Regions from separate parts of the Paenibacillus sp. FSL F4-0125 genome, predicted to be linked through region 1. Evidence: riboswitches for the same ligand, from Rfam matches in the RefSeq annotation. Region 1 holds a riboswitch; the other holds the start of a gene.
The links. Region 1 has a riboswitch for S-adenosylmethionine ahead of NST74_RS24810 (methionine ABC transporter ATP-binding protein). Riboswitches for the same ligand answer to the same signal wherever they lie in the genome.
Positions count from the first base shown of each region.

Region 2: it holds a riboswitch for S-adenosylmethionine, as region 1 does, so the genes downstream of both, metA (homoserine O-acetyltransferase MetA) here and NST74_RS24810 (methionine ABC transporter ATP-binding protein) in region 1, are expected to answer to the same signal.

Region 1 is NZ_JBBOZJ010000001.1:5,585,342-5,604,700, forward strand. It holds gene NST74_RS24775 (HesB/IscA family protein) at 101-460, opposite strand; gene mqnE (aminofutalosine synthase MqnE) at 833-1,939, shown strand; gene NST74_RS24785 (NAD(P)/FAD-dependent oxidoreductase) at 1,989-3,050, shown strand; gene NST74_RS24790 (YuzB family protein) at 3,137-3,391, opposite strand; gene NST74_RS24795 (NifU family protein) at 3,473-3,721, shown strand; gene NST74_RS24800 (MetQ/NlpA family ABC transporter substrate-binding protein) at 3,878-4,735, opposite strand; gene NST74_RS24805 (methionine ABC transporter permease) at 4,794-5,453, opposite strand; gene NST74_RS24810 (methionine ABC transporter ATP-binding protein) at 5,453-6,469, opposite strand; SAM riboswitch class I at 6,571-6,710, opposite strand; gene NST74_RS24815 (Cthe_2314 family HEPN domain-containing protein) at 6,810-7,544, opposite strand; gene NST74_RS24820 (COX15/CtaA family protein) at 7,652-8,635, opposite strand; gene NST74_RS24825 (thioredoxin family protein) at 8,727-9,071, opposite strand; gene NST74_RS24830 (putative polysaccharide biosynthesis protein) at 9,150-10,778, opposite strand; gene NST74_RS24835 (DUF456 domain-containing protein) at 10,806-11,291, opposite strand; gene NST74_RS24840 (Cof-type HAD-IIB family hydrolase) at 11,353-12,120, opposite strand; gene NST74_RS24845 (peptidoglycan D,D-transpeptidase FtsI family protein) at 12,198-14,303, opposite strand; gene NST74_RS24850 (peptidoglycan D,D-transpeptidase FtsI family protein) at 14,438-16,513, opposite strand; gene NST74_RS24855 (transglutaminase domain-containing protein) at 16,780-17,925, opposite strand; gene NST74_RS24860 (hypothetical protein) at 17,988-18,425, opposite strand; gene NST74_RS24865 (MFS transporter) at 18,696-19,359, shown strand, end outside.
Region 2 is NZ_JBBOZJ010000001.1:1,939,294-1,953,570, forward strand. It holds gene NST74_RS08485 (Mbeg1-like protein) at 1-281, shown strand, start outside; gene NST74_RS08490 (hypothetical protein) at 319-1,155, shown strand; gene NST74_RS08495 (Mbeg1-like protein) at 1,155-3,077, shown strand; gene NST74_RS08500 (copper amine oxidase N-terminal domain-containing protein) at 3,111-3,968, shown strand; gene NST74_RS08505 (hypothetical protein) at 4,012-6,738, shown strand; gene NST74_RS08510 (ROK family protein) at 7,003-7,884, shown strand; gene NST74_RS08515 (HRDC domain-containing protein) at 8,097-9,113, shown strand; gene corA (magnesium/cobalt transporter CorA) at 9,196-10,131, opposite strand; SAM riboswitch class I at 10,529-10,659, shown strand; gene metA (homoserine O-acetyltransferase MetA) at 10,774-11,694, shown strand; gene NST74_RS08530 (aminotransferase class I/II-fold pyridoxal phosphate-dependent enzyme) at 11,731-12,903, shown strand; gene mqnC (cyclic dehypoxanthinyl futalosine synthase) at 13,172-14,277, shown strand, end outside.

The DNA.
Region 1 (19,359 bases):
TAGAGCTCCTTGTGATGACTTTTGTCATTGAGAATAAAAAAAAGCCTCCAAGCCCGATGTTCTAGAACTCAACATAGGACCTGGAGGCGTGTCGTTGCAATTAGCAAGGCTCTTCGTTCGGTTTCCCTGCATCCGTAGCTGTCCGGAAGCTTGAGCCGCAGCCGCAGGTTGCAGTAGCGTTCGGGTTATTGATGGTGAAGCCGCCCGTCATGCCGGATTCTTCAAAATCAATTTCGAGACCATCAAGGTAACGAAGATTCTCTTTCTCCACGACAACCTTCATTTCTTGGATGTCCATATATACGTCCTGATCGGTTTCATTATCATCAAAGCCCATAGCGTATGAGAATCCACTGCAACCGCCAGGCGTTACCCCAATACGGAGGAACATGTTCGGCACTTCTTGTTCAGCAAGCATCGCCTTCAGTTGTTCTGCTGCCTTTTCGCTAATATTAATCATGATCATATCCTCCTATAAATTAGATTCACTTCATAAGAAAAACTTATGTTTAAGAGACCTTCCGGTCAAAAGTTGCTTTCTTAAAAATATATACTTAATAAACTCAGTATAACCCACTATTCCATTACCCTCAAGTCACAACTGCCTTATGCTTGACCTATCACCCCAAAATAAACCATCCATATCCAGCTGTTGATCCCCATATAAGAGAGGTTTATAATAAGGAAGGCAAACATAAGTAAAAATTCGGAAATTTGTCACGGAGGCTAACCCTCCGCTTTATTTTCATGAATGAACAGCTACCGTCTGGGTAAGTCTGGGAATTATCTGCGGGCAATGGACCCCGTAAAACTTTCAGGAGGAATTCATAACATGTCTACTCTTTTCACCCCCCAAACAGACGCCCGAATGATGAACATTATTGAAAAAGTTCGCGGCGGCGAAAGATTGAATTTAGAAGATGGCGTTTATTTATATCAAAGTAACGACCTACTTACCATTGGTCAATTAGCAAATGAAGTTAATCTTGCAAAAAACAACAACAGGGTATATTTTATCGAAAATATGAGTCTATATTTCACCAATGTTTGCGAATCACATTGTGCATTCTGCAATTTCCGCAAAGATGATGGAGAAGAGGGTGCTTATACCCTATCCGGTCAGGAAATGGTGCAATATGTCGAACAGCATATTCATCCAGGTGTACGCGAATTCCATATCGTGGGTGGGCATAATGACAAGGTTCCTTTCCAGTATTATGTGGATTCTTTAAAAGCCTTGAACGAACGTTTCCCTGAGGTAACCTTAAAAGCATACACAGCAGCTGAGATCGATTTTTTCACCCGAATTAGCGGATTGAGTATTCGTGAGGTTCTGGAACAACTGCGTGCGGCAGGTCTTAAAACACTTACCGGTGGTGGCGCAGAAATATTATCCGATCAATACCGTAAAAAAATGCGCGTTGATAAAGCTAATGTGGAAGAGTATCTGGAAGTTCACCGTACAGCACATCAGCTTGGCATGAAGACCCATACAACGATGCTCTACGGCTCCATTGAGTCTCATGAAGACCGTATTCGGCACATGATGCAGATCCGCGATCTGCAAGACGAGACCTCTGGTTTTATGGTATTCATTCCATTATCTATGCAGCCTAAGAATAAGAATGCAGGGATTATGCGCCGCAACTCCGCTTATGAGGATCTGAAGACAATTGCGATCAGCAGATTGATGCTCGATAATTTCGATCACATCAAAGCATACTTCATTAATATCGGCCCTCAGCTAACTCAGGTTGCGCTGAACTTCGGTGCTTCTGACGTACATGGCACCATTCTTAAAGAACGTATTAGCCATGCGGCTGGCGCCTTAACACCTGAAGGCCTCACACGCGATGAATTGATTTGGTTAGTAAAAGGGGCTGGACGAATTCCAGTAGAACGCGATACGTTCTACAATCCGATAAAGGTATACGAATAAAAGACTACCTTAGATCCGTTATCCTATATTGAAAGGAAGTTCGGTCAGCATGAGAACACTACTCGTTCTGGGCGGCGGCTATGGCGGCTTGGCCCTCATTCAAGAATTGCTCAATAATCATCTTCCTCAGGATATTGAAATTATCTTAATTGACCGAATGCCTTATCAAGGAATCAAAACGGAATATTATGCACTTGCCGCAGGTACAGTAACGGACTATCACTTGCGGATTCAATTTCCGGTTCATCCCCGTCTTACCATCCGTTACGGTGAGGTGAGTTCCATTGATTTGGATAGCAAAATCGTTACAATGGAGCCTGACGAAACGGTGTCTTATGACATTCTAGCCATTGCGCTAGGCTGTACTGACAATTACCATAACATCCCTGGGGCTGATCAATACACTTGCAGTATCCAGACCTTTGCAGGGACCCGGGAGACTTATCAACGCTTAAACGATGTGAAGCCTTATGGAACGATAAACATTGTTGGCGGTGGACTAAGTGGAGTGGAATTGGCGGCAGAGCTTCGGGAGAGCCGACCAGATCTTAATATTGCTATTCTGGATCGCGGTGAACGTGTCTTGTCTGCTTTTCCGGCGAAGCTGTCACAGTACGTGGAAGAATGGTTTCATCACCATCAAGTACAGACGCTGGGACGTGTCTCTGTATCCCACGTTGAGAAAGATGCGCTTTTTAACGGTGCAGAAGAAATTCTTTCAGATGTTACGGTATGGACAGCAGGGATTCAACCCGTGAAGGTTGTTCAGGAATTAACAGTACCGAAGGATCGCGGAGGACGGATCATTCTGGACGAGTATTATCGTATACCTGATTATCCGGAAGTGTATGTGATTGGCGACTGTGCCAGCCTGCCATTCGCTCCAAGCGCACAAGCTGCAGGAGCGCAGGGTGAGCAGGTTGCTCAGGTTATTCAAGCCTTATGGCGCGGCGAGACCCCTAAGCTTCATACTATTCGTCTGAAAGGTACCTTAGGCTCGCTAGGCAAGAAAGCTGGATTTGGTCTGATGGGCCAACGCTCCGTTAAAGGACGGGTTCCACGTATTCTCAAGAGCGGTGTGCTCTGGATGTCGAAACGCACTTTAGGATAAACCTAAGGGCTGCTCTATTCCGTATTTATAACGGAAAAGAGCAGCCCTTTATTTTTTTCTAGAAAAAATATATGTTGCGCGACTACTTAGTCAAGGTCTATATTGAACCAAGCCTCTAGCTCTTTGATTTTGGCAGAAATCTTTTCTTCTAGCTCGTCAACAGTATCTGCTGCTACGATGTCTCCTTCGACCATGGCGAAAGGTGTTAAATAACATTCCCCACAATTGTTCAGGCATCCGTATTCGATTACATCGTAATCGGGATTTTCCTCCAGCTTATGCATTAGTTTGTCTGTTCCGTGACCCATGTTACTGGCACAAAATTCAATAATTGGTCTCATGATGATCTCCCTGTTCCGCCTAACCATTTTATTTTTTAACTTTTTGTACTATAATGAACTTACGAAAGGAGTGATTGAGAAATGAGTGAGAATGCACAAAGCACCGAAATGTATGATGAAGTATTGGAAGTGCTGGATAAGCTTCGTCCGTTCCTACAACGCGATGGCGGCGACGTTGAACTGGTTGATGTAGAAGACGGCATCGTTAAGTTGAAACTTATGGGTGCCTGCGGCAGCTGCCCAAGCTCCACGATCACCTTGAAAGCCGGGATTGAACGCGCTCTTCTTGAAGAAGTAGAAGGCGTACAAGAAGTTATGCAAGTATTCTAATCCCATTCAATATCATTCCCGATCCTCCTCTTCAGGAGATCGGGATTTTCTTATTATAGTGGATTTACCCTTCTCCTACAACATACAGCATAAAACCCGCATGCCATTAGGCAGCGGGTTTTATGCTGTAATTAGAGAGCAAGCTAGCTCTCTGTCTTAAAATGCTGGAATGATCGAGCCTTTGTACTGCTCTTCAATGAACGCTTTCGCTTCTGGAGAATTCAGTGCAGCGGCAAGCTTTTTGATTGCATCGGAATCTTTATTGTCAGGACGAGCTACCAGGATGTTAGCATAAGGGGAATCCGTACCCTCGATGAACAAAGCATCTTTAGTAGGAACCAGGTCAGCTTCTAAAGCATAGTTAGTGTTAATCAATGCAAGATCCACTTCATCTAATTGACGACCTAACATTGCAGCATCTAGCTCGATGATTTTAAGGTTTTTCTTATTTTCAGTAATATCCGCTTGGGTAGATGTGATGTTGGTATCATCTTTTAATGTAATCAGACCATTTTTAGCAAGCAAGATTAGTGCACGACCACCGTTTGTAGCATCATTCGGGATGGCAATTTTCGCACCGTCTGCCAATTCATCGATGGATTTGATTTTTTTAGAATAAGCACCAAAAGGTTCAACATGAACAGCTGTTACCGATACTAGATCCGAACCGTTCTTTTGATTCTGGTCATCTAGGTAAGGCTGATGTTGGAAGAAGTTAGCATCCAGGTTCTTCTCTGAAAGCTGAACGTTTGGTTGAACATAGTCAGTAAATTCTTTGATTTCCAAAGTAATTCCTTGAGCTTCAAGCAATGGAGCAATAGCTTTTAGGATCTCTGCGTGTGGAACAGGTGAAGCACCGACCACCAATTTCACTGGTTCTGTAGTTGATCCATTTGCAGCACCGTTGTCTGGCGCACTAGTGGCAGCCGAGTTAGAAGCATTATTGTTATTGCCGCAAGCAGCCAGCACCACAACCAGTGTCAGACTAAAAAAAGTAAGTAGTAATTTTTTCATTTTAAATCCCCCTCTTATCCTTGGTATTTGTATGAATAAGGCTATATATGGACGTACCTTATTTCCGTGTGAAATGTCGTACTAGCCGATCACCAGCCATTTGTAGCAATTGCACCAGTATGACCATCAAGACTACTGAGATAATCATAACTTCCTTCTCATAACGGTAATATCCGTAACGGATTGCTAGATCCCCTAGACCACCGCCGCCTACCATCCCGGACATTGCCGTATAGGAAACCAGTGTGACCAGTGTGATCGTAACTCCAGCGAGCAGACCTGGACGAGCCTCTGGCAAAAGAACGCGCATAACGATCTGATTCGTAGATGCTCCCATCCCTTGCGCCGCTTCGATTACTCCGCGATCTACTTCTCTTAACGCCGTTTCCACCAAGCGAGCAAAGAATGGAGCTGCACCAATCACCAGCGGTGGGATCGTACCGAGTACTCCGATAGAAGTTCCAACAACGGCTTTGCTAAATGGAATTAAGGCTACCATCAAAATGATAAACGGTACGGATCGTAAGATGTTTACAACGAATGATAAGACCGAGTAAATTACTCTGATTACTATACTATGCGATCTTCCCCATAAATACAATAGAATTCCGAGTGGTAAACCAAGAATAATTGTGAACAATCCGGAAAATATTAACATTTGCAAGGTAGCAACAGTAGCATCCATCATTTCTTGCCAGTTTAAATCTGCGAAATTCATTACGAAATCACCTCCACTTCAAGACCTTGAGCGGTTAGTTCGGCTATTGTCACAGCAATCGCTTCAGCTGGACCCTCGAACCTTACAATCATTTGTCCATAAGGTACGTCTTTAATCGTTGAGATGGTGCCGTGCAAAATGGCAAAGCTAACACCTGTTTCTCGTACTACATTGGAAAGTGCGGAGCCGTAGGTCTTTTCTCCGAAAAAAGTAATTTTGACGGCTTTAGAGTTGTCCCCAGCAGCAGCGTCAAGCGCCGTACGAAGGGGTCCCTCATTCTGTGACTCACTACGGATGAAATCGCGAGTAACTTCATGCTGCGGTTTTAAGAATACCTCCGTAACTTTACCTTGCTCAACGATACCACCACCATGAATAACCGCAACACGATCGCAGATACTCTGAATCACGTGCATTTCGTGAGTGATCAGCACAATAGTCAGATGGAACCGTTTATTAATATCGAGCAATAGCTTAAGGATAGAGTCTGTCGTTTGTGGATCAAGCGCAGAGGTTGCCTCGTCACATAGCAGCACATCAGGATCGCTGGCAAGTGCCCGTGCGATGCCGACCCGTTGCTTTTGCCCTCCTGATAACTGAGATGGATATTTATCCCGGTGTTCTTCAAGCCCTACTAGGGCAAGCAAGTCTTTTACTTTTGTATCAATAGCTGCTCTCGAAGTGCCTGTGAGTCGCAGAGGAAAAGCAATATTATCGTACACTGTCGCAGATGATAGCAGATTGAAATGTTGAAAAATCATCCCAATTTTGCGCCGCTGTTCCTGCAGCTGACCTTGGGTAAGCTTAGTTAGTTCAATACCATCGACCCAAACTTCCCCTTCTGTCGGGCGTTCCAACAAATTAATGCAACGGATCAATGTGCTTTTTCCCGCCCCTGAATGCCCAATGACTCCGAATATTTCACCTTTCTCGATAGACAGATTCAATCCGGAAAGTGCTGTGGCCGCATGGCTGCCTTTTCCATATACCTTTGTTATTCCTTTTAGATTAATCAACGATCATCGCCCCCTTTATATTTCACTTATTCCATACAAAAAAAACCTCTGACGATCGATGCAGATCGCAAGAGGCTCTGTGTGTTTATTTAGACAATGCCTTCTCATCTGCCAACGACCACAAACCTTGCGTCATTGTAGGAATTAGCACCATGACATTTGTACATAACGCTTATCGCGCTGTATACAAATCGGTTGCCGGGCTTCATCGGGCCTATCCCTCCGCCACTCTCGATAAGATATAGAGTATGAAATTTATGTTTGAATTCGTACAGACTTTAATGCAAGCATAAGTATAGTAAGTTTCTTGTTTTTTGTCAAAAGGAAATATATTGAACGCTTATGATTTTACCCGATTTGGCTTGCTTATTTCCTTACGCAACTGCTCATTGCTGTAGCTATATGCTGCGATTAACGTCTTACAGTTCATTTCGAGGGATTGCTTTAAATCCTCTAGATGGCTATCTAAATCCTCAAGCTGAATTTTGTCATGCAAGCCTTGATGTCGCTGCCATAAATCATCCTGCATTTCGGAATTCATATAATGAATTTCAGCATTTCTGCGCTTGCGTAGATTCTCCAGTGGATCACGATAAGAGTTCTTGATCTGTTCCAATTGATCCGCTAATGCTGGATGCACATTCAATAGTTGAAGTTGACGCAGCACTGTAAAATAAGAAAAGTGCGTTTTTAATTTGGAAGTTTTGAGGTCATAGAAATGATTCAGCACCGTTCCAAGCTTGTCCAGAAGAGAGAACACACGAATAAATCCATCTTTATAAAAATAAACATACCGCGCATAATCGCCCTGTTCCACTGGTGACATATCATCCATATAACCGGCGATTACCGATTTTCGGTAAAAAGCTGCAGCGAACCAGCTTTGCTCCAATTCATCCAATGAGGAGATCAACCCACGTGTCCAAATCTCCAGCTTGCGGTATTCATGGTCATTATCCTCATGGGCGTTCATTTCCTTGCGCAGTAAAGCTGCAAAAGTGGCCATATTCTCCATCGCATCAGCCAATACACCGCTGTTCTTTCGAGGCGGCTCTCCAAGTATAACCCGCAGCATATCCCAGTCCTCCTAAAGTTTTGTCCAGCACCACGATATACCGATTTCCACTTTATTATTCCGCAGGAAAAGCGACTCTATCCGCGAAGGGAACTTTCTACCAAGGGCTACAACGGTGTCATTGGATTCGTTGGATTTTTTTCAACAACGACATTTCTCGCGCTACTCAACTGCCAGACTCTTACGCTCATATAACATAAAACACCAAACAAACAAGCAATCAACAAAATATGAGCCAAAGCGGCAAATATGTACAATCTTTCATTATCTAATGTGTAAACAACTGCAGCTCCACTAAATACCTGCATCAAGCACAGCAGAACAGCCGCTACGCCAAGAGCTCTTAGCTCGGGGTAATCCTTATGTTTCCAAAAAGCTAAATGTCCAAGCACCGCGGTAAGAATAAATAAGATCAAAGCCGCAATCCGGTGTGTAAAAACAATACCGACTCCCCCGGAAAGCTCAGGCACCCATTCACCGTTGCAGAGCGGCCAGCCAGAACATCCACCGCGTGAATCTGTATGACTAACAAAGGCTCCGATATAAACGACAACATAGGAATATAAGGCCGTAAAACAGGTTAAATTGCGGAAAGCTTTGCTAACGGGCTTCTTCTGAATCTCCATCTTTTGATCGTAATCATAATCGCCTGCTTCATGCCATCTCTTTGTTCCAAGTGCAAGCATCAGAGAACTAGAAAAAGCGATCAAGGAAAAACCCATATGCAGTGCCATCACAGCAGCAGATTGGGATTTAATTACTGCAAGCGCTCCCATACCACCTTGTACAATTACAAACAACAAAGTCATAAATGCATAGACTAACAAGTCCCGACGATTTCGTGCATAACGCCAAAAAGCAAACATCGAAGCAAGTGACAATAACCCAGCCAATCCGCTAAACAAACGATGAGTGTATTCAATCATCGAACCTACAGTATAAGCAGGAATTAATTTGCCATGACAGAGCGGCCATTCATTTCCGCATTCCAATCCCGATCCAGTCTTCGTTACTACTGCTCCCCCTAGTACGGCTAGGAACATGATAAGGCAAGTAAGATAACTAAGCCATTTCAACTGATTTGTCGTCAAAAAATATCACCCGCAGTTTTTAGTAATGAAGAAGCATTTTAAAAAAACCACCGCTTTTGCTCAAACAGGCGAAAGCGGTGGTTTTCCGGAATTACTGTTGAAGACTTTGATGCACTTGAACCGCTTTATCCAGGAAATTCTCAATCTCCTCGCGGGATTTACGTAATTTATTAACGAACCTAACCAATTCACGTCCATCGGAATAAGCGACGAAGCTTGGAATCCCCATAATATTTTGTTCCTGACTAACATCACCTACAGCATCAACGTCAACCTCAACCAGCGTTAAACGATCGGCATAAGCTTGCTCTACCTCAGGGATAAAAGGATCGATAAACTTACAATCCGAGCACCAGTCCGCCTTGAAGATGGCTACTGTTAAGCGTGGAGATTGAATGGCTACCTGAAATTCACCAGGAGAACTTATTTTGTCCATAGTTTGTACCGTCCTTTCTTCCATATCTGTCAAATTTCTATTCTTTAAGTGAAGCAAAATGTCATGCAGAAGTCAAACCTATTCTCTCATACGAACACGCGCAGGCTGTAATTTCATCAGCGGATTCAACAATTTTTGCAGTGCACGCGGATAACTGGAGATTTCCTGTTTAGTAAGCACGCCCAGTACAATTAGCAATACCAGGTAAATAACAACAACTGCAGCCCCTACAACAAGACAAGTGATCAGAAACGCCAGGCGTGCAGGCATTAGATCCGTTAACAGCATTCCAGCTTGGTTCAAACCAAAACCAATACCTCCGGACACAAGAACCGAAATTCCAAAGCCGCCCCACCGTTTACCCATAATTTCGAAAGGTACAATGGATTTTAGCATTCGTAAATTAAGAATAGTAATGACTACGAAACAAAGTGCTGTTGCGCCGATAATCCCGTATATCCCAAATACCTTACTTAGTAAGAAGCTTGCTGCTAATTTAACAATAATACCCACTAGCACATAATACATTGAAATGCGTGATTTGCCCATACCGAGCAAGATGGAGTTCGTTGTCATCATGGTGATCTGAAAGATCGTTCCAATCGTAAGCATCGCCACAATTCCGCTTCCGTCCAAGCTGCTGAACAATAACCCGTTTACAGAATAGGCTGCTGCCACAAGTGCCAACACAATTGGCATCCCTGTCAGGATAGAAATCCGCAAAGCAAGTGTAATTTGCTTCTTCAAGTGTCCCTCATCACGACGGGCATAAGCAGCTGAAATGATCGGAATCAGCGAGGTACCTAGCGCAATGGCTAGAACCGGTGGAATTCCGGCCACACTTTGAGCACGCGTGGTTAGTATACCCAAAGCTGCTGTTGCACTCTCTCTACCCATCTGATCAATAAGCAGCGGTACAGCCAAAGAAGTATCAATTACATTCACTACTGGAATCGTAAGTGAGGAGAGCACGATCGGAATCGATAGTGTGAAAATATCTTTGTAAATTCCCCAGATCGGCAATTTTTGAGTGGTATTATAATTTAATCCCTGCTGTTTATCCTCTCGGCGCAGCTTGATCGCAAAATAAATCATGACACCAAATGCTGCAATACTACCAATTACGCTACCGAAGGATGCTCCCGCAGCTATAGTTGTATTGTTATATCCCTGCTGCAATAGAATATAAGCTAGTAAAATAGCGACTAGTACGCGAGCGAACTGCTCTACAATCTGTGAAATACCACCAGCCATCATATTGTTACGCCCTTGAAAATATCCACGCATCATGGCAATTGCCGGAAAAAGTAAAAGCGCAGGTGCAATAGCCCTAACTGCCATCGCTGATTCAGGTACATCAGCAATATGTGTCGCATAGAACGGAGCGCCTATGTACAGCAAGGCAGTCATGATTACCCCTGCTGCTACTGAAAACAGCAATGCTGCATGATACACTTGTCTCGCCTCTTCAGGACGATTCAGAGCGTACCGCTCGGAGACCATTTTACTGAGCGTACTTGGAATACCTGCTGTAGCCACGGTGAGCAGCATTAAATAGATATTGTTCGATACCCCAAATGATGCTCTCCCCACATCATCAAAAATATGATCCAGCGGCACCCGCTGAACAAGCCCGAGTACCCTTGCCACCAAAGCTGCAGCAGCAAGGATAAGCGTGCCTTTTACGAAAGACTCTTTCTTGGACAAACCATTTCCCCTTCTTCACTGTTAAAATTAAAACCGGACGACCCAAATAAAAAAGAGGACGACCATAATAATTTGTAGCACAATTTTGACAACAGTACTACTAAACAACCCAAGTATTGATCCTACACTTACTTTGGCAGCTTTAGCTGGTGAAGAACCCACGATCAATTCTCCTATAAAGGCACCCAAAAATGGACCAATAATAAGTCCAAAGGCTGGAATTACAAATGGACCAAGGATTAGCCCAATCGTACTCCCGATAATGGATGAACGTGAGCCGCCAAATTTCTTAACGCCCCACGCCCCTACAACATAATCAGCAATAAATAGTACTACAACGATCAGCGTTTGAATGATCCAGAACCAAACACCAAAAGGCTCGAAAGAGAAGAACCAGCCATATACGAAAAAGCCAAGATAAATCGCTAGTGCACCCGGCAATATCGGATACACAGCCCCGGCCAGTCCTACGGCGAATAAAGCAATAATAAGAATCCAACCCAGGATCGTCAATACTTAACCCCCTAATAGCAAATATGCTCTATGGATTCACTTCGAATATAGCAATTCTTCATTATTGGCTGCCTAAAGAGGTTACCACTTCATTAAAAATATACTTTTGGACAACTTCAGCGATACCATCATTATTATTAGAAGCCACCACAGCGTCAGCCTCTTCTTTAACCGTCTCCTGAGCGTTGCCCATAGCGACCCCAAGCCCTGCCTGCTGAATCGCCGCAAGGTCGTTGAGGCTATCACCAACTGCTATAACTTGGGACATTTCTAGCCCGAGCAGCGCACAGACTTCCTTGATTCCGGTCGCCTTATTCACACCTAGAGGATTAATCTCTAGATTATGCGGGGAGGAGTTCGTAATCTCCAGTCCACCCATATCTTGAAGGCGAAGCAGCAGCTTATGACGAAGCTCATCATCTTCGGTGTGATAACCGAATTTAAGCCATTCTCTGCCCGTTACATCCCCATCCCAGTTATCCCGTTTATGAACCTTTTCCGTAGAATAGGCCCAGAACCAAATGTCATCTTCCTTCGCAAGTTCATACATTTGTTTTACTAGCATAGGGTCCATCAGCGACCGGCGATAAATTTCGTGCGGCGCTCGCCACACCTCACTGCCATTCACAGTAATCATTGGTGTCCCTAGTCCAAGCTGCTCCGCATATGGAAATGCACTTGTAAAAGCCCGGCCTGTCGACAGACAGACATGAACGCCTGCGTCGACCGCCTTTTGAAGCCATTCCACCGTTGTAGGTGTAATAATTTGTTCATCATTCAGTAAGGTTCCATCCATATCCAAAGCAAGCAGGCGGTATTTGGCAGTCATTGCCACCCCTCCATTCTTGTATGCTCTCTAAAGAGCAGCTGTTTATTTTTTATTCCATATTCACCTTAGGGTCAGAGTTATTCGGTACCTGTAGCCGTTCCCTCCTTCGCAGGGTCATTAACATTATTACCTGACTGAAGGCTTTTCTTCGGAACACCATCAAGCCCGTATTCCCAATCATAAGCATCGAAAATTTTGCGTGCTACAGGCGCAGCACTTTGGGAACCAAAGCCACCCTCAGGAATGACTACGGCTACTGCCAGCTTAGGGTTATTACGTGGAGCATAAGCAATAAATACACCATTATCGCGAATTTGACCCTTAGCCACTTGCTGTGATGTTCCTGTCTTACGAGCAAAATCATAAGGGAAATCAGAAAAAGCACTAACTTCGCTTCGCATACCCTGTTGTATTTCTTTCCAATAGGATTTATCGAAGGCTGTTACTTCATCCAGCACCTCACGACCGAACTCCTTAACTACTTTTCCATCAGCATCTGTAATCTTGCTAACGAGTTGAGGTTTGATCCGCTGTCCTTCGTTAGCAAGTGTAGCTACGTATTGCGCAAGCTGCAACACTGTATAACTACCTTGTTGACCGAAAGAAGCATATACAAGTGCCGCTTGTGCACTACCCGCAGCCTCTATATTGGTATAGTTAATCTGTCCTAAGAATTCATTTGGCAGACCACTTCCCGTGGATACACCAAGACCAAACTCTTTCATATACCTATCCCAGACATCTATCCCCTTACTCTTATACTTCTCATATAATCTTTTACCGACCATATCAACCATGAACGCATTCGAGGACTTCTCAATCGCTCTTGCAGGGTCCATAGAACCGTAGACATGTCCTCCAGAGTTTCTTACCTTGGTTTCATGACCTGTTTTACCAAAAGTCGCAAAGCCTTTATCTGAGTAGTAGGTTGAAGGTGTAAAGAGACCTTCATTCAGACCCACGAGTACACTTAACGGTTTAATAGTTGAACCTAGAAGCAGCACTGATCTTAGTCCATTCCCTGAAGTTCCTGAAGAAATCGGGTTAATGGTACCGTTCTGGTAGTTGTCCATAATACTGTTCCAGACATCTGTAGATAAGGAGCCTGATGTCCAAATATTCGTATCGTAGTCCGGCATACTCGCCATACTGACGATATTTCCCGTATCGACTTCCATCGCCACAGCGTAACCCGTTAATGCATTAGGATGCGTTTTACCCTGTACAGGATTGGAATGCAGCCACTTAATCTGATCCATAATGGCCTGCTCTGTCTTCATCTGGATATTCTTATTAATCGTTGTCCAAACGTCGTTACCTTTCACAGGAGGGACAACTCGTTCGACTTTCTCAGCCATATTCTGTGGATTTACAGAAATTTCTTGATACCCATTTTGTCCCCGAAGCTCTCTCTGATACTGTAGCTCCAGACCGTCAAATCCGACAAATTCATCATCTTTGTACGTTAGTCCTGGCTCTGGATTGTTCTTCATAGCATTTAAGATATTCTTATAAATATTAAGGCTGTTTGCTGATTTAAAAGGCTTGATATACCCTATCGTCTGTACGGCAACCGTATCTTTATCGTAATGACGAATGCTTTCCTCGACAATTTCAAGACCTGGATAATCACCCTTATGTTCCATGAAATAGGCTACTTCCTGAGTTGTCAGATCAGCCTTAATCCGCCGTGCCATAAAGCCGAGTGATTTGCGGAAATATAAATCCAGCGCTTCAATAACATCTTCTTCTGTCATCTTTTCAGCATTTGGATCGCCATATTTATTGAAATCAGCTACCAGCTTCGCCGCCAATGCATCTGACTTGGCTTTAGCTTCCGGGGTCAGCGTAGTTTTACCGGTAATTTTATCTGTTTGTTTCGCGGTATACTCCTTATTGAGCGTAATATACAGCGATTGTACCGGCGTAGAGTACGCTAACTTCTCACCTTCAGCAGCATAAATTACACCTCTCATGGATGCAAGAGGGACATTTTTGGTATCTCTGCTTGTCTCCACTTCGGTCAAAGTCGGGCCTTCCACGAACTGCAACACAGCCAGGCGTATAATAATTACGCAAAATATAACGAACGTGCTAAAGAAAAACACGTTGAGTCGCAGGCCTATGGAACTTTTACTGTTGGTCTCATCTGGAGGTGAGGCCTGCTTACGAAAAAAACTCACAGTATATTTCTCTCCTTTTTCTCTAAAATATAAGAAACTATAAGTTTCACGCTATACATTATCCTTATATTTTTCGCATAAACGCTTACCGTCCTTTAGGGACGCCGAAGGCGTTTTTATTTGAAAAAAGCCTGTTATTCTTGAATGGGTTCTGTCACAGGAGTTACATTCTTTTTTGGCACACCATCGAGCCCGTACTCCCAATCGTAGGCGTCAAAAATCTTTCGAGCCACCGGAGCAGCGCTGTTGGAGCCAAAGCCGCCTTCAGGTATAACAACCGCTACGGCCAGCTTCGGATTTTCTCGCGGGGCAAAGGCAATAAACACCCCATTATCGCGGTTTATATTTTTTCTGTCTGTTTTTTCAGAGGTACCTGTCTTACGTGCAAAATCATAAGGAAAATCGTCAAAGGCACTAACTTTACTACTCATCCCCTGTTTGATCTCTTTCCAGTAGGATTTGTTAAACGTTACCTTATTAAGCACTTCTCTTTGAAATTCCTTAACCACCTTACCTTGCGCATCCGTAATCTTACTAACGAGCTGAGGCTTAATACGTACCCCTTCATTAGCAAGGGTAGCTGCATACTGGGCAAGCTGTAGTGTAGTATAGCTGCCTTGTTGGCCAAAAGAAGCATAGATCAGAGCAGCCTGCGAACTGCCTGCGGCCTTAAGATCAGTATAGTTAATCTGGCCCGGTGATTCACCTGGGAGTCCACTTTTCGTAGATACACCCAATCCGAACTCTTTCATATATTCGTCCCAAACCTCAATGCCTTTATCCCCCGGATATTTCTTGTAAAGCTGTTTGCCCACCATATCGACCATAAATACGTTAGAGGAATCTGTAATCGCCTTTGCTGGACGTAGTGAACCATATACGTGACCCGATGAATTTCTTACGGAAGATTTATTATCCTTACCGAAATAGGTAATGCCCACATCTGTGTAAGTTGTTGATGTATTAAAAAAACCTTCGTTCAAACCAATTAACACACTTAATGGCTTAATCGTAGATCCCATAAACACAAGTGAACTAAAATCATGACCTGATCTACCAGACGAATTTGAAGTAATTGTACCGTTCAGATGGTTATTCATGATTTTATTCCAAACAGTAGTTGGTAAGGAATCTTTGGTCCACACATTCGAATCGTAATCCGGCATGCTTGCCATAGCGACGATATTTCCAGTCTCCACTTCCATTGCTACGGCGTATCCTGTTAAAGCATCCGGATGTGTCTCACCTTGAACAGCATTGGCATGTAGCCATTTGATCTGATCCAATATAGCTTGTTCTGTCTTCATCTGAATCTTCTTATTAATGGTCATCCAAATATTATTACCTTTTACAGGAGCAACGTTCTGTTCAACCTTCTCAGCCATATTCTGAGGGGTTACCGAAATGACCTGATAACCATTTTCTCCTCGCAGCTCTCGTTGATACTGCATTTCCAGACCGTCAAATCCCACGTATTCTTCTGCTTTATACATAAGGCCAGGCGAAGCATCTTTTTTCATAGCGCTACGAATATTCTTGTATAGCGCTATGTCTTCAGTCGATTTGAAAGGCTTCCCAAAGCCGACCGTTTGAACCGCCACCGTGTCTTTATCATAATGACGAAGACTTTCCTCCACGATGCTAAGTCCCGGATAATCGTCCTTATGCTCCATGAAATAGGCTATTTCTTTTGGAACTAATCCAGTCTTAATCCGCCGCGGTACATACCCTAAATATTTCTTGAAATCTAAATCTAATAAATCCAAGATATCTTGCTGAGTCAGCTTAGGTGCATTTGGATCTCCATATTTAGCAAAATCAGCCGCAAGTCTTGCCGCAAGCGCATTAGACTTGTTCTTCGCCTTCTCCGTAAAAGAGGATTCCCCTGTTACTTTATCTGTTGTTCTAGCTGTGTAATCTTTAGTTAATGTAAGGTAAAGTGATTCCGTAGGTGTTGAAAAGGCAATCTGCTCTCCTTCGGCAGCAAAAATAATCCCACGCAACGCTGCGAGCGGAACAATTTTCGTTTCCCGATTCGTTTCTTCTTCAGACAACAGTGCTCCCTCAGTAAATTGCAAACCTGCAAGACGAACAATAATAATGCAAAAAACAAAAAAAGTGCCAAAGAAAAAAATATTCAGTCTCAGACCTACAGAATTTCTTGAAGATATCCCGTCCTTAGGCGGGGGCAGCTTACCAAACAAGCTCACCAGCTTTCTCCCCTTCTACAAGCATAAACGCCTTCTTCATCTTTATAAGGATGGTAAGTGTTTAAGCGAGAAATATAAGACATAAAGTATAGCGTAAACCTTATACTTTCTTATATTTAATGTCTGACACACCGTTACCTGCGACATTGCTCTCATGATGAAGGTGATTTCTAAGCTGCTTATTGTAAGCATAGCACTCGCATTTAAGGTAGAGCTGTTGTAACTTGAGTTTATTGTACCACACCCAAGGAGTTCAGCGCCCTCACTCAGAGGGCGTTCTCCCTTATATGAGTTTCATCAAAGTCCTTCGGATTGAACCAATCTCCACTGCTCGCCCAAGTCGGATCCAATGGGATCCACGCTTGCCGATCACTAATGTATACTTCATTCCAAGCATGTGCACCATAACCGCCACGTCCGTCATACCCTTGGCCTGTTACAACCCGTACTTGTAAGCCCTGTGAACGGGCCATCACTGCGTACAATCGGGCATAGTCTATACACACCCCTTGCCGAGTGTCGAATGTATCCTGTGGTGTCTGTTCATGCCAGACCTTGTTTTGCAAATAATTATCAGCTTTGGCATAGTCGTAAGTTACACGCGAACCTACCCAATCATAGAGAAGTCTGGCTTTTTTTTCTTCGTCCTGTGCTTGTCCAGCAATGTCTTCTGCTGCTCCTATAATATCCTGAGGAATTTCGTGATCGATGACCTCATATTTTCTGCGAAGAATATCATTCATCTCAGCTGCAACGGTCTTCGTCAGGATAGGGAGCTTCTTCTGCACGGTCTCCCCAACAATAGGTTCAAATACAGCGGCAGCACTTTGACTATAGATTGGAGATGACTCCACATAACGGCTAAACCCACTCTCTGGATTTAATCCGACACAGATAAAAAGAGCAAGAACAATTACCAGGCTACGAGTTAAGCCGATAATTAATCCAACAATTGCTCCTCCCATTCGGCTTACTTGCGTAATCTTTCTATCTTTAAATTTCTTATTACGCCGTAATTGCGGAAAAGGAAGCAACATGGATAACAATCCCAGGAGCATACGAATCAACATATAAGAAATCAGGAGTAACAGCAGAAACCGAACTAGCGGGGATTCCGATAGCACAGACACCGCCGTATAATAAATTTGCTGCCACTGGGTAAGCTTCGTATCAGGCAAACTAATCCCAGACGCCCAATTCTCTACATAAGGATTCAGGTAAGCCGCAGCTGGGATAGCTAGTACTAAAGATACTATAGTAAATAATCCTGTTCCCAGCAGTCCAAATAATCTTCCGGTGGCACTTGAGAAGCCTCTGCTCCAGCCTTGGAATAGTGAGAAGACTACAACCAGCAGGAGGGCGATGGAGATGATATTAGCATCACTCACACTAGCCATCCATCCGTTTATCATATCCGCTCACTCCTTTCAGTCGCCTGCTTGCTCGGCTGTTATATTTTTTGAGTTCAAGCCTATCACTTATGTTTTTGGGCTTCCTCGATAAATGTTTTTGTCGTATCTGTAACACTCCACTTCCCAAGACTAACGCCACGGAAAGTAACCTCTACTTTATCTTCACCCGCTGCGCCCTTCACTTCAATATTTGGGGTTGTGATCGTAAATGTCCCATCTCCATTTGAAGTATACTTCGCATCCTGCGCTTCTTTAAGCATAACCTCTTGCGCTTCCTTCTTTAGCGTACTTACTGTTCCATCCGCCACCTTATTCACAGCGTTACCAATTTGGTCCATTGTAACACCACTATAGATGAATAAACCTACAACGATAACAATGACAATCGCCCATTTCAGAACGGTTTTGACCAAATTAACAACCGCAAACAGCAGGACAAGCGCAATAATAATAACTAGCCAATTTTCCCTTATAAACTGTGACCACACCTCTGGATCCATCAACCTCACAACACCCCTATCACCTAATTTCGTCCTAAGGATTCTCACTTCCCATAGACATAACGCCAATATTAATTATTATACATGAATGCCCATCATAATTCATGGTTCCACCCTCCGCGAAAGGTATACCCTACTAAACGATTTAAAAAAGCGGTATAAGCCCTCTCTGTCCCACGTAAAGTACAAGTAGTGCTTTAATTTTGTTCTTCATTATTAAGCCGTCCTGCGTTAACTTGTGCTGTAGGTGGCTCTTGGAGGTGTTTCCCTGTGAAAACTGCGCTGTGGCTATACTTGTTTCTCTTTCTGGCTTTCTTCGATTTACATGCTCAGTATCCTGTCCTTACACCCTTTGCCATCTCTCTTGGTGCGGGACCCACCTTTATTGGCTGGATGATGGGCATGTACTCATTGACCCACCTTCCCGGCAATCTGCTTGCAGGCGTACTCGTCGATCGCAACGGCTCCCGCCGCTACATCGTCTTCAGCCTTGTCGCTGCGGGAGCTATTTTACTGCTGCAGGCTCATGTGCAGCTTCCATGGCATCTGCTAATGCTAAGAGCAGCGAGTGGATTCGTCCTCGCCTTCCTCTCTCCAGCATGTATGACACTGCTGGCTTCATTGTCATCGGATGCCACAGAGCAAGGTAAATATATGTCCGGACATGGTATCGTTCATACTTTAGCTTCAGTTGTATCCCCTGCAGCGGGAGCTTTTATTGTAGCAAAAGCCGGCTATTCTGGCACCTTCACCACACTTGGATGGCTGCTTATCGCAACAGGAGTCATGGCTTTTTTCAGTGTACCTGCGCCTTCAAGACGTACATTAAGCCCGCTAAGCACAGCTCAGTCACCAAAAATCCCTGCTAAACCTTCTATTCCTTCGAAAGATGATGATCTCGTATCCAAACGTTATTACCTGTTACCTTTTTTCG
Region 2 (14,277 bases), 3.6 Mb from region 1:
TCGAGCAATTATCTGAGGCAGCCATGCTTGAGGCAGCGGAAGCGGCGGAGGAGTTTAATGAAATTACACAGGCTGTCTTATCCATTCTTCTGATTTGCAGTCCGATAGGGGATCAACTGATAGATCATATTGAGGAGTGGCTCGATAAATTGACGGACGCCATCATGGAACGTATGGAGAAGCTATCTAACCAAATGACAGGACACCTCGATAAGGTGGTTGAAACTTACATGAATCAAATGTTCAAATTCCCGGAATTGAAGCTGGATTTTGAATTCTAGCATGAACTGGATCGTCATCACAAAGGAGCGAAGCTGCATGAACAAGATTTGTACAAGGAAGGTGTTGACTCTGATGTTGTTAGTATCAATGTTTAGCTTTATGGGTTGTGGATCTGAGTCCAAAGATGAGAAAGCGGCAAAGAAAATTTTGAGCTCCTTACATGAAAAGTATGGAGAGGAATTTGTCCTTGACGGTATAGGCGGCGGCTGGGGAACGATGAACAACAATACGTTGAAGGCGATGGTTTATCCGAAAAAAGATGAAACGCTAAGATTTCCTGTTGAAATTACGAAGGATCTGAAAAAGGTCTATGACAAGTACTTAAACCAAGTAGTTGCCAGAAATGAGGAACCACACATTCAAGAAATGGCTGCTAGTATTTGGCCTGACAGTAAGGTTATCGTCGCCAACGAAACAGGTCTGGTTTATCCCGAACATAGCGATACCAAGATATCCTATGAGCAATTTCTGAAGTTATATCCAACGAATACGCAGGTTGTAACAGTATATTTAAATTGTGATAACTATATGGATAATAAAGGAAACACGGATCGGGATAAAGAAATTGAAGCCCAGTTAGCATTTGTGAAAAGGCTAGAGGAAAACAAATATGTCAGTAGTCTAATTACTATAGCTTACCTCACTCCTGAAGCTCATAGTCGCTTGGATGACATCAAAAAGACAGAATCAGATGTGGATCTTTATTATAGTGATGAAACGAAGAAAACAGGAATAGTTAACATTGTAACGATGGTTGGTTACAGTTTAGGGGCAGATGGGGAGATTGAAGAATCCCGAGAAGAAATAGAAGAGTATTATGAAATATGGAAAGAGAAAAGAATGGAAAGCTTTAAACAAAGAGGGGGATTGTAATGGCTGATCCTGATATTCTTTCAGAGATTGAGTTAAAGCAAATCTCCCAGATTGTTTATTTAGATATATTAGATAATAAAGACCTTGGGAAAATATATACACGTAAGAACGACAAAATCACTCTGGGTGAAGTTCTCGGTTTCTACTCTACACCCGAAGGTCAGCGGCAATTAAAAGAGCGCTTTCCCAACGATCTTAACGGAGTTAAAGAATACGACCAGTGGATTGTTCTCATAGAGCAGATGAATAAACCTCCATATAAGAATTGGGAGATTTCCAATATCGTCTCTCATAATAAAAAAGAGGAATCAGGCTTTGTTGCATTTACAGTGGATACCCTTAACGGAGAAAAGGTAGCTGCGTTCCGGGGTAGTGAACCTATGGAAAACCCACTTTACCGCAATGACTGGAAAAATAACGGGACAACGGCGTATTCCATTGAAGCTATGCAGCAAACGGAAGCGAGAGAGTATATGAAAAGCTTTAAGACCGACGGAAGTTATGATTTATATTTGACCGGGCATTCGCTAGGAGGCAACCTGGCTTTATATTCTTCCTTTATTCTGTCGGAGGATCTGCGTAAACACCTCATTTCGGCTTCAACCTTTAATGCTCCGGGATTTAATGGAGATGTACTAGACAAGTTCAAATCGAATATTGATGAAATGAATGAAAAAGGGCAAATCAAAGAGTTCAGGAATAAATATGACATCGTACCGGCCTTATTCCTAAATCCCTCGGCAGGTATTTATATAGATACTGAATCTGAACGGGATGACGTACTGGCTCATCACTCCTTATTCTCACTGAAGACCAATGGAAACAACACCTTTCTACTTTCGGATTCCCAGACACGGGGTTTAGTTCCTAACCTCGTGCATAATATTACGGTTGGTTTGGAGGTCATCCCTGATTTTCTGAAGGAGAGTTTGGTTGAAGGGGTGTTCAAAGTACTGGATGGGGAAGTGGATTTACGGCCATTAGCGATTGCAGGAATAACGGTAGTTGGAGTATTACTGGCGACTGTTGGGCCTGTTGCAGTTGTTACTGCGGCGATTACTACAGCGTTAGCTGTACTCGTTGGTACTATAAAAGCATTGATTGCGCTTTATATAATCGGTTTTGTCATTGACAGTGTCATTCCCTGGATTAAGCAAAAGGTGGAAGACATCAAGGAGAGAGTGGTTTCCTTTTATAATCAAAGTGTTGAATTTGTAACGAATATGGTTACAGAAGCTGTCCGAGTCACTAATCTAATCGGTGAAAGAATTGCGGAGTTTTCACAAAAGGTAAAACAAGCAGTCTCTGATGTTATGACGAAAATGAAAGATGGCTTCAACCGGTTTGTGGATAACACTATTCAATATGTAAAAGCTCAGAAGGAATATTGGATCGGTGTAAAAGACAAAGCGATGAAGAAAATGGGAGATATATTCCAAAGTGTAAAAGCTAAAATCAAGAAAACCAAGGATGAATTTATCGCTGGTGCCCGTGCCATTAAAGATTCAGCAATCAGCAAAGTTAAATCGACCATAACAAAAACTATAACGAAAATTGCAGTTGCATCCGCCAGTGTCATTCAAGGAGCCAAGATTTTGGCGAATATGGATAAACTGGAGAGTCTGCAGAAAAGCCTGGTGCGTAAGGAGGAGAGCATTGCTGAAATCGTCGAAAGGATATTGTCTATAGCTTCTGGAGTAAGTTCTAATGTGGGCAGAGCTTATAGTGAATCTTATGTGCAAGCCCAATTAAGAGAGTTGCAGCGTATAAGCAATGAAGTTAGGACACAAAAAAATCGTGTAACAACAGCAATTCATAGCAAAACCGCAGGCCTAAAATACACGATAACAAAATATCGAGACATCGAATCCAAGATTGTTGCGGCTGCCCGTGCAAGTACTACTACAATGCGCCTGAACTAAGCAATAGGCAACTAAATTGAGAGGAGTAGTTATATGAAAAAAATAATGAGTTCGCTGGTTGTATTATTAATGGTAGCCCTGTTCTCTTCGAGTTTTACGGGGCTAGCCGCAAGTCTCCCATTGAGGGTAGTAGTTAATGGAGAAAAGGTGATTTTTCCAGATGCCCAGCCTTTTATTGATGCGCAGCAAAGAGTTCAGCTTCCAGTTCGTTTTATAAGTGAAGCTCTTGGAGCTGAGGTGTTATGGGACAGTAAGGCTAAAAAAGCGACAATTTCGCTTGAAGGCAAAACCATGGGTGTCTATATCGGGAAAAAGAGCTATGAGCTTAATGGAACGACGAAGCAAATGGATACGGCTGCACTGTTTAAGCAATCAAGAACGTTTGTCCCGCTTCGTTTTGTATATGAAGGGCTCGGTGTAAACGTGAAATGGGATGATGCCGTGAAGACGGTTTATATAACTACTCCGGGTAACGAGCCTCCTACGAGTACCCCAGAAACAGGGAATTCAAGTGAACCAAAAGTAGCAACGGTTGAAGGTTTTAAAATTCCATACACTGAGTTAGGACCAAATAGGGAACCTGTCTATATTTCAAATTCTAAACTCACAGTGTTTGGTAGTTCTGAGCCAGCAGAGGGTAAATACCTTTTCCAAATCACAGTTCAATATGAAGTTAAAGATGCTGATCCTGTGCAAGCAGCTAATGAGGCAGAAGAAATTCTAAAACAAAAGATTGAAAGTAATGTGGTGGATTCTATTATGGAGTATGTAAGATCTAAAAGAGAAAGAGTGGATGTATTACCAATAAAGGAATTCTCAGATAAAAACTTTAAAGTTATAGTGCAATCTAAGGAGTGGGGGAGTGTGCATCTTTCCATATGGAGGAAATAGGATTTATGAATAGATATGAAAATATTATGAGATAGGTGAATATATGAAAAAATCTATACGTATTTTTGCGATAATCGTATTATTATTTCAATCTATTAATACTTTTGTTTTCTCAGAGGAAGCGATAGACGATCCTTTGGAGAGCTTACCTAAAACACCAGAGGAAGTTATAAAATATATTAATAATGATATGGAAAATATATATGGCTGGCCTGATTATTACCCAGTTAAAGTAGGTAGCAGGGACCTAAGAAAAGATTTACTTCAAAAAAGTATTGATTCTAATCGTAATAATTATGAAATAGTTTACGGAGAGCCTCATTACTGGTTGGAACATAGTAAAATGCATGCCTTCTCTGGTTATTCAAAAGATGGCGAGGATGTCTCAGCGGAAGGCGCGCCCTGGTATGCAGGTTGGAGTGGAAAGCAGATACAAGATTTCAATATGGTTCATCGTCCATGGAAAAATGAAAAAGTTAAAGAGTTGTACAATATTACAGAGAATAATTTCGATGATTATAGCAATAAGAAAAGTGAATATCTGAAAGATTCTAATGGAACTTTTGAAAAATCCATTATCGATGGATTAAATAGAGATTACGCTGAAAAAACATACGCTGAATTCATCTATAACAATCAAAACAATACACTTAAAGGCAGTCCTGTGTATACAAGTGATGCGACTCCGTCTAAGGGGGGGCAGTGGATAGATTATGTACACGTCCTGCAACCGCCTACATATCTGTCATGGGGATCGGGTCGTATTTACATTGAGGGTTCTAACGGAAATATCACTTACTTAGGCATTCCTATCGCTCCTTTTATTTTGCAGGTAAATGACTTATCCCCTCATTTCGAAACGATGCCAACCGGCGCATTAGAGGGACAAGAGGTAACTGTTGGGATTAGACTCAGATCCAGTTTCGCTACCCAGAAAACAACAGATTTTGCTTGGAAGATTACGAGTAACGGGAAGGAAATTCCCGTAAAATACCACGGCCATGCGTCAACGTTGGCTGGTGAAATTAAGCTTGCAGCTAATGCGGCGGACAATATTCTTTACGCGACATTTACTATGCCTGATGGGGATGTGAACATACGATTTAATCTGAACAGTCAAAAGTCACCTAAGGAAGTTTTGTACGAAAATAATGAGCTTTATGGATGGATTCAGAAGGTCACCGCGATGCCAACGACCAAAGGCTCTTTTGATCTGGATTACAATGTGTTATCGAAAAAAGTGAACTTCGGTTTAGCTGATGGCGCTGCTATAAAAGCTGTTTTACAGCCGCCCTATGCTAATTTCACTTGGAGTGGCAATGCTACAGGTGCTTTGGAAGTTACTAATAATACGGATGCGATCTATCGCTATTTTCGAGTGGAGAACAATCCCGCTGTGAATGATGCTGCCAGTACAATAGTGAGAAAACCTGACATCATTGCTAGCTTGCAGCGCCCTGATTTTGGTGATGATCCGGTTAATGGCAAATGGTATAGTAATCCAGCTCCGTACACACCTAATCAGAAGTCAGGAAATATAAGTTTCCAAGGTACTGTAAGCAGAAATTATACCCGTGATTATGAGGTTTGCAGCACCAGTAAGAACGCGGAAGGCAAAGATGTTGAATCTTGTAAAACATATACGACGAGCGGCAGCACCTCGGCTCCGTTTACACCCGGGCAAGACGTCAAAACCATTCGGACCTATATTTATAATGGGCTCGAACAAATCGCGCCGAAGTTATATAAGAATTCAATAGACAAAAATGAAACAGATTCGTTAATCAGAAAGCTACTCTGGACAAGTGAACCTTACAACTATAATGTAATTCGCTGGATGGCTCATGAAGATGAGAATAAGATCTTGCAGGACTGGACGAAGGTTAAGGGGAAATTCGAACGGATCTTTACACAGCAAGCAAGCGGAGATATTGGCTGGAAGGTAGAGAATAGCATGGCTCAAGCTTATAAGAAGGCCAGAGATACCGCAAAAAAAATGATTAACAACAAAGCTGCTTACGACACTGCCGTGTTTGCAACTGATAAACAACTGCAAGGTTATGATTATCCAATTAAATCGGGGTATTATTTTAATCCAGTTGGAACCTATACCTTTACGCTGGAGACAGTGATGTTTAAGGACACGGATAAAGACACCGTGGATCATAAGGAGCTTGTTGAAGACCTTACGAAATCATTCCGCTATGAAACTGATCTTATGTATATTAATAAGGATAAGGTTGCGGTTAATTTGCGGAATGAGCCGCTCAGCAAAAACGGTAATAACTTTGCGAGAAAGCCAGCAGCATTATCAGTAGAGAATGACACGGGTGTGAATAATGAGAAATTGCTGACGGTTGAGAAAGGCTTTACTAAAGAGGTAGAAGAAATTCCATATTCACAGGATAGAGAAAGTGATAAAGGCACCCATGAATTCTGGAAGAATATCCTGGAAGGTTACTCGCAGTCTAGCACACTGGGTAGCTTCAATAATTTCAAATACCGTGAATATGTAGGCTTGAATCAGCATATGTACAAGATCACGGAGAAGTCTACAGTAACAATTACGATCAACAAAGACAAACTCCCTGTCTATACTACAGCTGAAATGCCAGACGGCAAGTACTATGTGAAGGCTTGGCTGGCAGATGTGGAGCTGTCCAAGAGTACCAATGCCTACAAATCATTAGGCAAATTAAACGGCATTAAGCCGCTGGATCAGATTGAGGTTACGGTAAAAGGCTCCATGTTCGATGACTTGAATAACTAAAGGACAGACACCCCTCATGCAAAGTTGCATGGAGGGTGTTTTTATTAAATTGTAAGACAAATAAGTTTCACGCTATACATTATCCTTATCTTTCTCGCTTAAACGCTTACGGTCCTTATCAGGATGCCGAAGGCGTTTATACTTGTTGTGATAGCGCTTCATTCGACGTATAATTAGGACTGGTGATTGCTTTTTTAAATGATATTATTCATTTTTGTATGGGTAGCGTATTTACTTCTAACTAGAGAAAGGGAGATCATTGCTGTGAAGCTATTGGGAGCGATTGAAGCAGGAGGAACAAAGTTTGTATGCGGGATTGGTTATGAGGACGGTACCATTGTCGACCGAGTTAGCTTTCCGACAACTACACCGGAAGAAACGATGGGACTAGTAATAGATTATTTTAAAGAGAAGAATGTAGAAGCTTTCGGAATCGGATCTTTTGGGCCTATTGATCCTGTACTGGACAGCCCTACTTATGGTTACATAACAACGACACCAAAACCTCATTGGGGACAATATAATCTGGTAGGCACCATGGCTGAGCAATTTAACGTTCCGATCGCCTTTGACACGGATGTGAATGGTGCGGCGCTTGCAGAGAGTAAGTGGGGAGCAGCTAAAGGTCTGGACAGTTGTCTGTATATTACGGTTGGGACAGGCATTGGAGCAGGAGCGGTTGTTGGCGGCCAGATGGTCCATGGATTGTCTCACCCTGAGATGGGACATATTCTAGTTCGTAGACATCCAGAAGATACGTTTGAAGGATACTGTCCATATCATGGCGATTGTCTTGAAGGATTAGCCGCAGGTCCGGGGATCGGCAAACGCTGGGGACAACCGGCAGGCGACCTTCCGGTGGATCATCCGGCATGGGAGATGGAAGCGCACTATCTTGCGCATGCACTCATGAATTATGTACTGATTCTGTCTCCTCAAAAAATCGTCATGGGCGGTGGTGTTATGAAGCAAAGCCACCTATTCCCGTTAATTCGTACCAAGCTGCAAGAGCTATTGAACGGTTATGTTCAGCATCCATCGCTTAATGTCGACATTGATAATTATGTTGTGTCACCAGGTCTTGGAGATAATGCTGGGCTTGCTGGAGCGATTGGACTGGCTACATTAGCTCTAGCTAGAAGCTAGTATAAAAAGACATTGACTGTTCGGTAATATATGGTATTCTAGGATTTAACAGTATAGCACTTAATGAGGAAGCACCTCTTTCACGTTTATCGTGAGAGAGGTGCTTTTTTTGCGTTTCGGGGTCTACTTGAGAAAGGATTTGTTCGTTCCGAAGAAGGCTCTGTCCGGGAAGTTATTGTGCTTGCTGTAAGTTGAGAAAGGTAGGGATGAATATGCAAATTGTATTTATGAACCGTTTATCCAGAATATCTGGAGTGGATCAAGAGATGTACGCCCAGCTGTGGATTGGAGAGGAAGAGGGGATCTGGAGTTTGGGCTGGCGCGATTTTTCAGGGGGGGAGAATTACATCGAGAATTTATGGTATGAAGGTGGTTCTTGGAATGAAATGCTCTGTGTATACAGGCATGAGCTAGCGGTGAAGATGGGAGATGGCTATCGCCCCTTAATTGATGGGATATTCCACGAGGAGGATAGTCTTACTGGACGGAATCAGGAGCAACTGAAGCTTCAATATTACAGCGAACATCATGGGAATGAGGTTGTTTATGAGGAATTATGTGCTTGGCGCCGTGGAAAAGCTTCGAGTGAACGTAAGGCGCCCTATATTCTCGCCAGTAATCGTCTGTTGCGCTTGTTAAGCACATTTCTACCGCATACGCCAGAGGAGCTGTTGCAAATTCCAGGTGTAGGAGAAGGTAAGGTAGCACAGTTTGGGACCGATTGGCTGGCAATAACTACTGTGGCGGCAAGGGAGCATTCCTTTCCTCTAAATTGGGTTCACGAAGTAATTGAAGAGGAGTCTTTTGTAAATTGGCTTTATAAACAGAAAGAGGTCAAATATAAGAAGCAGCTCGAACGACTGCGCTTACGGCGGATTTTACTGCAGGGGATCGAGAGTGGATTGGGCTTGGAACAGCTTAAGGTGAATAGTGGAGTGAACCGGCGTGAACTGATTGAAGTGGTAGAGGAACTAGAAAGAGAAGGTTATTCCGTTGAGAAGCTGATCCATGTAGAGCTTGGTAATATGCCACAGAATGAGCAAGAAGCGGTATGGAATGCATATGTGGAGCTCGGTGATCTCTTTCTAAAACCGGTGTTAAATAAGGTTTATGGAGAGGGGTTTTCCGCTGCTGAAGGATTGGATATTTACTATGAGCGCCTGCGATTGATCCGCATTCGTTTCCGTCGAGAGCAGACGCATAAAATGGGGATGGCAACTAGTTTTTAATTGTCCACATACAAAAAAGACGAAGGCTACCTTATACCTTACGGTTACAGAGCCTTCGCCTTACTTATTCGTCCGATTCGTTTCATAGCCATTCCTTCTTGCGGAAAACATACAGCATCCCACAGCCTAACGTCAACATAACGCCTATAACGCCATAATAGCCGTATTTCGTATGAAGCTCGGGCATATGATCAAAGTTCATACCGTAGATTCCGGTAATTACGGTCAGAGGCATGAATATTGTTGTGATCGCAGTAAACACTCTCATAATTTCATTCGCACGATTGGCGATACTGGATTGGTAGGCCTCTCGTAAGTTGCCCATGAGATCGCGATACGTCTCAAAGGTTTCAGATATTTTAACCGCATTTTCATAAATGTCGCTAAAATATTTCTGCAGCTGATCATCAATCAGACGGAGATCTTTTTTATTTAGGGTATTGATTACTTCTTTTTGTGGTCCCAGCATTTTCTTCAACCATAGAATTTCACTTCGCAGACCGATAATCTCACTTAGATGAGATTTCTTGGTATGCATTAGGATATCTTCTTCAAGCTTCTCAATTCGAGCTTCAATCCGGTCGCCGACGGAAAAATAGTTATCCACGACAAGGTCAATAAGTAAGTAAAGGAACATATCCGGTTCGCTTACCTCTTGCTCCCAGAGCATAGGCTTTAGGATTCGAAGTTCATTGATCTTTTGTTTCGTTACAGTGATGATGTAATGTCTTCCAAGGAATACATTGAGCGCCCGTAGGAAAATTTCTTCATCATCAAAGCGGATGCTATTTACAACTATAAAGTAGTGGCTTTCGTATATTTCTATCTTCGGACGCTGATCCTCTTCGCTAAGGCAATCCTCAACAGCAAGATCATGTAGATTGAACAAAGGCTGAAGCAGCTCTAAATCCTCTACATCGGCGTCAATCCAATAGAACCCTTCCGTTGGGGGTGTCAGTGTTTCATCAATTTCATCAATAGGTGTAAAAACCCCTGCATTCACCAGCCGGATTTTCATCTGATTTCACTCCTCCTATCCCCAGGTCTTCACCAGGGACTGCTAAATTAAGCACAGAGAAAAAAATCAGCTTGGCCGGCGTTACATCAATACATAGGGCCAAATGACGTTTCGAGGGCATGAAGAAGAACTGCTCCCGCCGCCGGCAAGCTGATGATTATCCTGTGTGGTTGCTCATTCTGTACACTAATTTGCGAGCTCGGGTCGCCTTCCATTCTTCTTCTCACCTCTTCTTTTCGTTCAGGTATGAAATACTTGTCTAGTATAACAACGGAGTATGCCTCTTTCAAGCAAATTTATTGTGATTTTGAGGCTTCTTCAGCATTGTATGGACTTGACGAAAAGGAGGTTCATGATTTAAAGTGAATTTTAAAGTAATTTAATTGAATACAGCTAAATCTTATCAAGAGCAGGTGGAGGGACTAGCCCTATGAAACCCGGCAACCGGCGTGTAAACGCACGGTGCTAATTCTTGCGGAACTTCTGCAGACGACTAATCGTCTTCAGGAACATTCTGGCAGATGAGAGAGGCGCATATGACTGTAGATATGACCTTTCTCGATTTCCGAGAAAGGTCTTTTTATTGTTCAGCAAGCCGCAGAGCGGCAAAACAACTAAATTCAGCTAAGGAGTGGAAAGACAATGCCAATTAAAATTCCCGACAGTTTACCGGCGAAAGAAGTACTATCCGGAGAAAATATTTTTGTGATGGACGAAAGTCAGGCTTTCCATCAGGATATCCGTCCACTACGGATTGCTATTCTGAACCTCATGCCGACGAAAGAGACGACAGAGACTCAATTGCTGCGTTTAATTGGAAATTCGCCACTACAAGTTGATGTTACGTTATTGCATCCACGATCCCATATTTCCAAGAATACTTCTGCTGAACATTTGAAGAGCTTTTACAAAACCTTTGACGAGATCAGTCACCGCCGTTTGGATGGCCTAATCGTTACAGGTGCTCCTGTAGAGCAAATGGAGTTCGAGGAAGTATCGTATTGGGAAGAGCTGAAAGAGATTTTTGAATGGAGCAAGGATAATGTGACCTCAACCATGCATATTTGTTGGGCGGCACAGGCAGGCTTATATCATCATTTTGGTGTTCGTAAAGTGGCATTGCCTGAAAAATGCTTTGGCGTCTTCGCTCATACGATAAATCAAAATAACATTAAATTGTTGCGCGGCTTTGACGAGGTATTCCATGTACCACACTCCCGTCATACCGACGTCTCCCGTGAAGATATTGAGAATAATCCAGATCTGCAGATTCTGGCGGAATCCGAAGAAGCTGGTATGTATCTAGTGGCTACAAATGACGGTAAACAAATATTTGTGACCGGACATTCCGAATATGATCCTCTATCCTTGAAATGGGAATATGACCGTGATGTGACTAGAGGGATGGAGATGGCTTTGCCGAAACATTACTTCCCTAAAGATGATCCTGAACGTACACCTCCAGCAGTATGGCGTGCGCATGCCAATTTATTATTCTCTAACTGGCTCAATTACTATGTATATCAAGAAACGCCTTATGATATCGACCCGATTGTTTATTAATAACAGCGTTACAATATAAATTAGGAGGCATTAATCATGGATGACAAACTTAGGATTGAAAGTAGACTGGCTCAAATAGGTTCTCAAGAAGATCCAGCCACAGGAGCAATTAATTTTCCGATTTATAATGCAACGGCATTTCGTCATCCAAAACTCGGTCAGAGCACAGGGTTTGATTATAGCCGCACCAAGAGTCCGACCCGTTCGGTGCTTGAGAATGCAGCTGCGGAACTGGAATCTGGAGATGCAGGATTTGCTTGTAGCTCAGGAATGGCAGCTATTCAAACGATTCTTACCTTGTTCGCTCAAGGCGACCATCTAATCGTTTCGCTGGATCTTTACGGCGGTACCTATCGTTTGTTGGAACGGATTATGTCCAAGTTCGGAATCACTGCTTCTTATGTAGACACGAATGATTTGGATGCACTGGAAGCTTCGCGTCGTCCCAACACGAAAGCTGTATTTATTGAAACGCCAACGAACCCACTGATGATGATCACGGATATTGAAGCCGTATGTACTTGGGCACGTCACCATGGGCTGCTCAGCATTGTAGATAATACGCTGCTGACACCGTTTTTCCAACGTCCTATAGAATTAGGTGCGGATATTGTAGTTCATAGCGCTACTAAGTATTTGGGTGGTCATAATGATGTGCTGGCAGGCTTAATTGTATCCAAGGGTGTAGAATTATCTGCTGAAATAGCAATTCTACATAACTCTATCGGTGCTGTTCTCGGACCAACAGACAGTTATCAGTTGATGAGAGGCTTGAAGACGTTGGCTCTGCGTATGGAGCGCCACGAGAGCAATGCACTAGCAATCGCCCACTACTTTTTAGAGCATCCAGCAATTGCGGAAGTGTTCCATCCAGGACTGCCAGATCATCCGGGGCATGAAATCCAGAATCGCCAATCTTCAGGGAATACCGGTATTTTCTCTTTCAAATTAAAAGATGCCAGATACGTAGAGCCTCTTCTTCGTCATATTCGTCTTATCGCATTCGCAGAGAGTCTGGGCGGCGTTGAGTCACTAATGACATATCCGGCTGTACAAACACATGCTGATATTCCTGTGGAGATTCGAAATGCTGTGGGTGTAGATGATCGTTTGCTGCGCTTCTCTGTCGGTATTGAGCATGCAGAGGATTTGATTGCTGATCTTGGCCACGCACTAGAGGCGGCACGGGCCGAAATTGAGTCGAAATAACTGGGATATACTTTTAATCAAGAGTTAGTGGAAAAATAGAGTATAAACTAGCAGTATCGCTTAGTGCGATGCTGCTTTTCTTCTGGAAGGGATTTTACGAAGAACGTAAAAGCATTTTTCAAGCTGTTCAGATTGTGATACGATGAGGAAATGAACTGTTCATTTGTATGAGAAAGGGTTGTCATCTTGAAAGGAGACAACGTTTTTTCTTCCTGTTATTTTGTGATTCTACCAATACCCCTAAGGGTTTAAAAGGAGGATGCGAACGATGAGTGCGATAGATCTTATTTTGGACAAAGCCCTACGGGGTGAACGTCTCCAATTGGAAGATACCATCCGACTGTTCGAGAGCAACGAAATTGAGAAAATGGGTGCTGCTGCAAACACCATAATGGAACGCTGGCATCCGGACCCGATGGCCACGTTTGTAATTGGTCGTAATATTAACTATACGAATGTATGTGATGTTTACTGTCGCTTCTGCGCATTTTATCGTAGACCGGGCTCTGATGAGGGCTATGTACTGCCGGATGAGACGATTTACCAAAAAATCGCTGAGACCATCGCTGTAAATGGTACAGAAATACTAATGCAAGGTGGAACGAACCCTAATCTTCCTTTCAGCTATTATACAGATATCCTTCGCGGAATTAAGCAACGGTTCCCTGAGATTACAATGCATTCCTTCTCACCAGCAGAGATTATGAAGATGAAGGAAGTATCGGGATTATCGCTCGAGGAAGTAGTACGTGAAATTCATGCTGCTGGTCTGGATTCTTTACCAGGCGGGGGAGCAGAGATTCTCGATGACCGTACACGCCGCAAGATCAGTCGTCTTAAAGGCTCATGGCGCGAGTGGATGGACGTAATGCAGACAGCGCATAAGATCGGTATGAATACAACGGCTACAATGGTCATTGGACTTGGAGAGAGTATGGAAGAACGGGCACTGCACTTACTTCGTGTGCGCGAGGCTCAGGACGAGTGTATTGCTAATAAATATGATTCAGAGGGTTTCTTGGCCTTTATCTCTTGGACATTCCAACCGGACAATACCAACCTGAAGCTGGATAGACAAACGCCTGAGGAATATCTGAAGACGGTAGCGATTAGTCGCCTTGTTCTAGACAACATCAAGAATTTCCAGTCCTCTTGGGTAACTATGGGACCAGAGGTCGGCAAGCTTTCCCTTCAATACGGCTGCAATGATTTCGGTAGTACGATGATTGAAGAGAACGTAGTATCTTCTGCGGGTGCAACTTACAAGGTCAACATTGAGTCGATTACTCAATTGATCCGCGAAGCGGGCAAAATCCCGGCACAGCGGAATACTCGCTACGATATTCTGCGCGTGTTCGATGATGCTAATGCGAA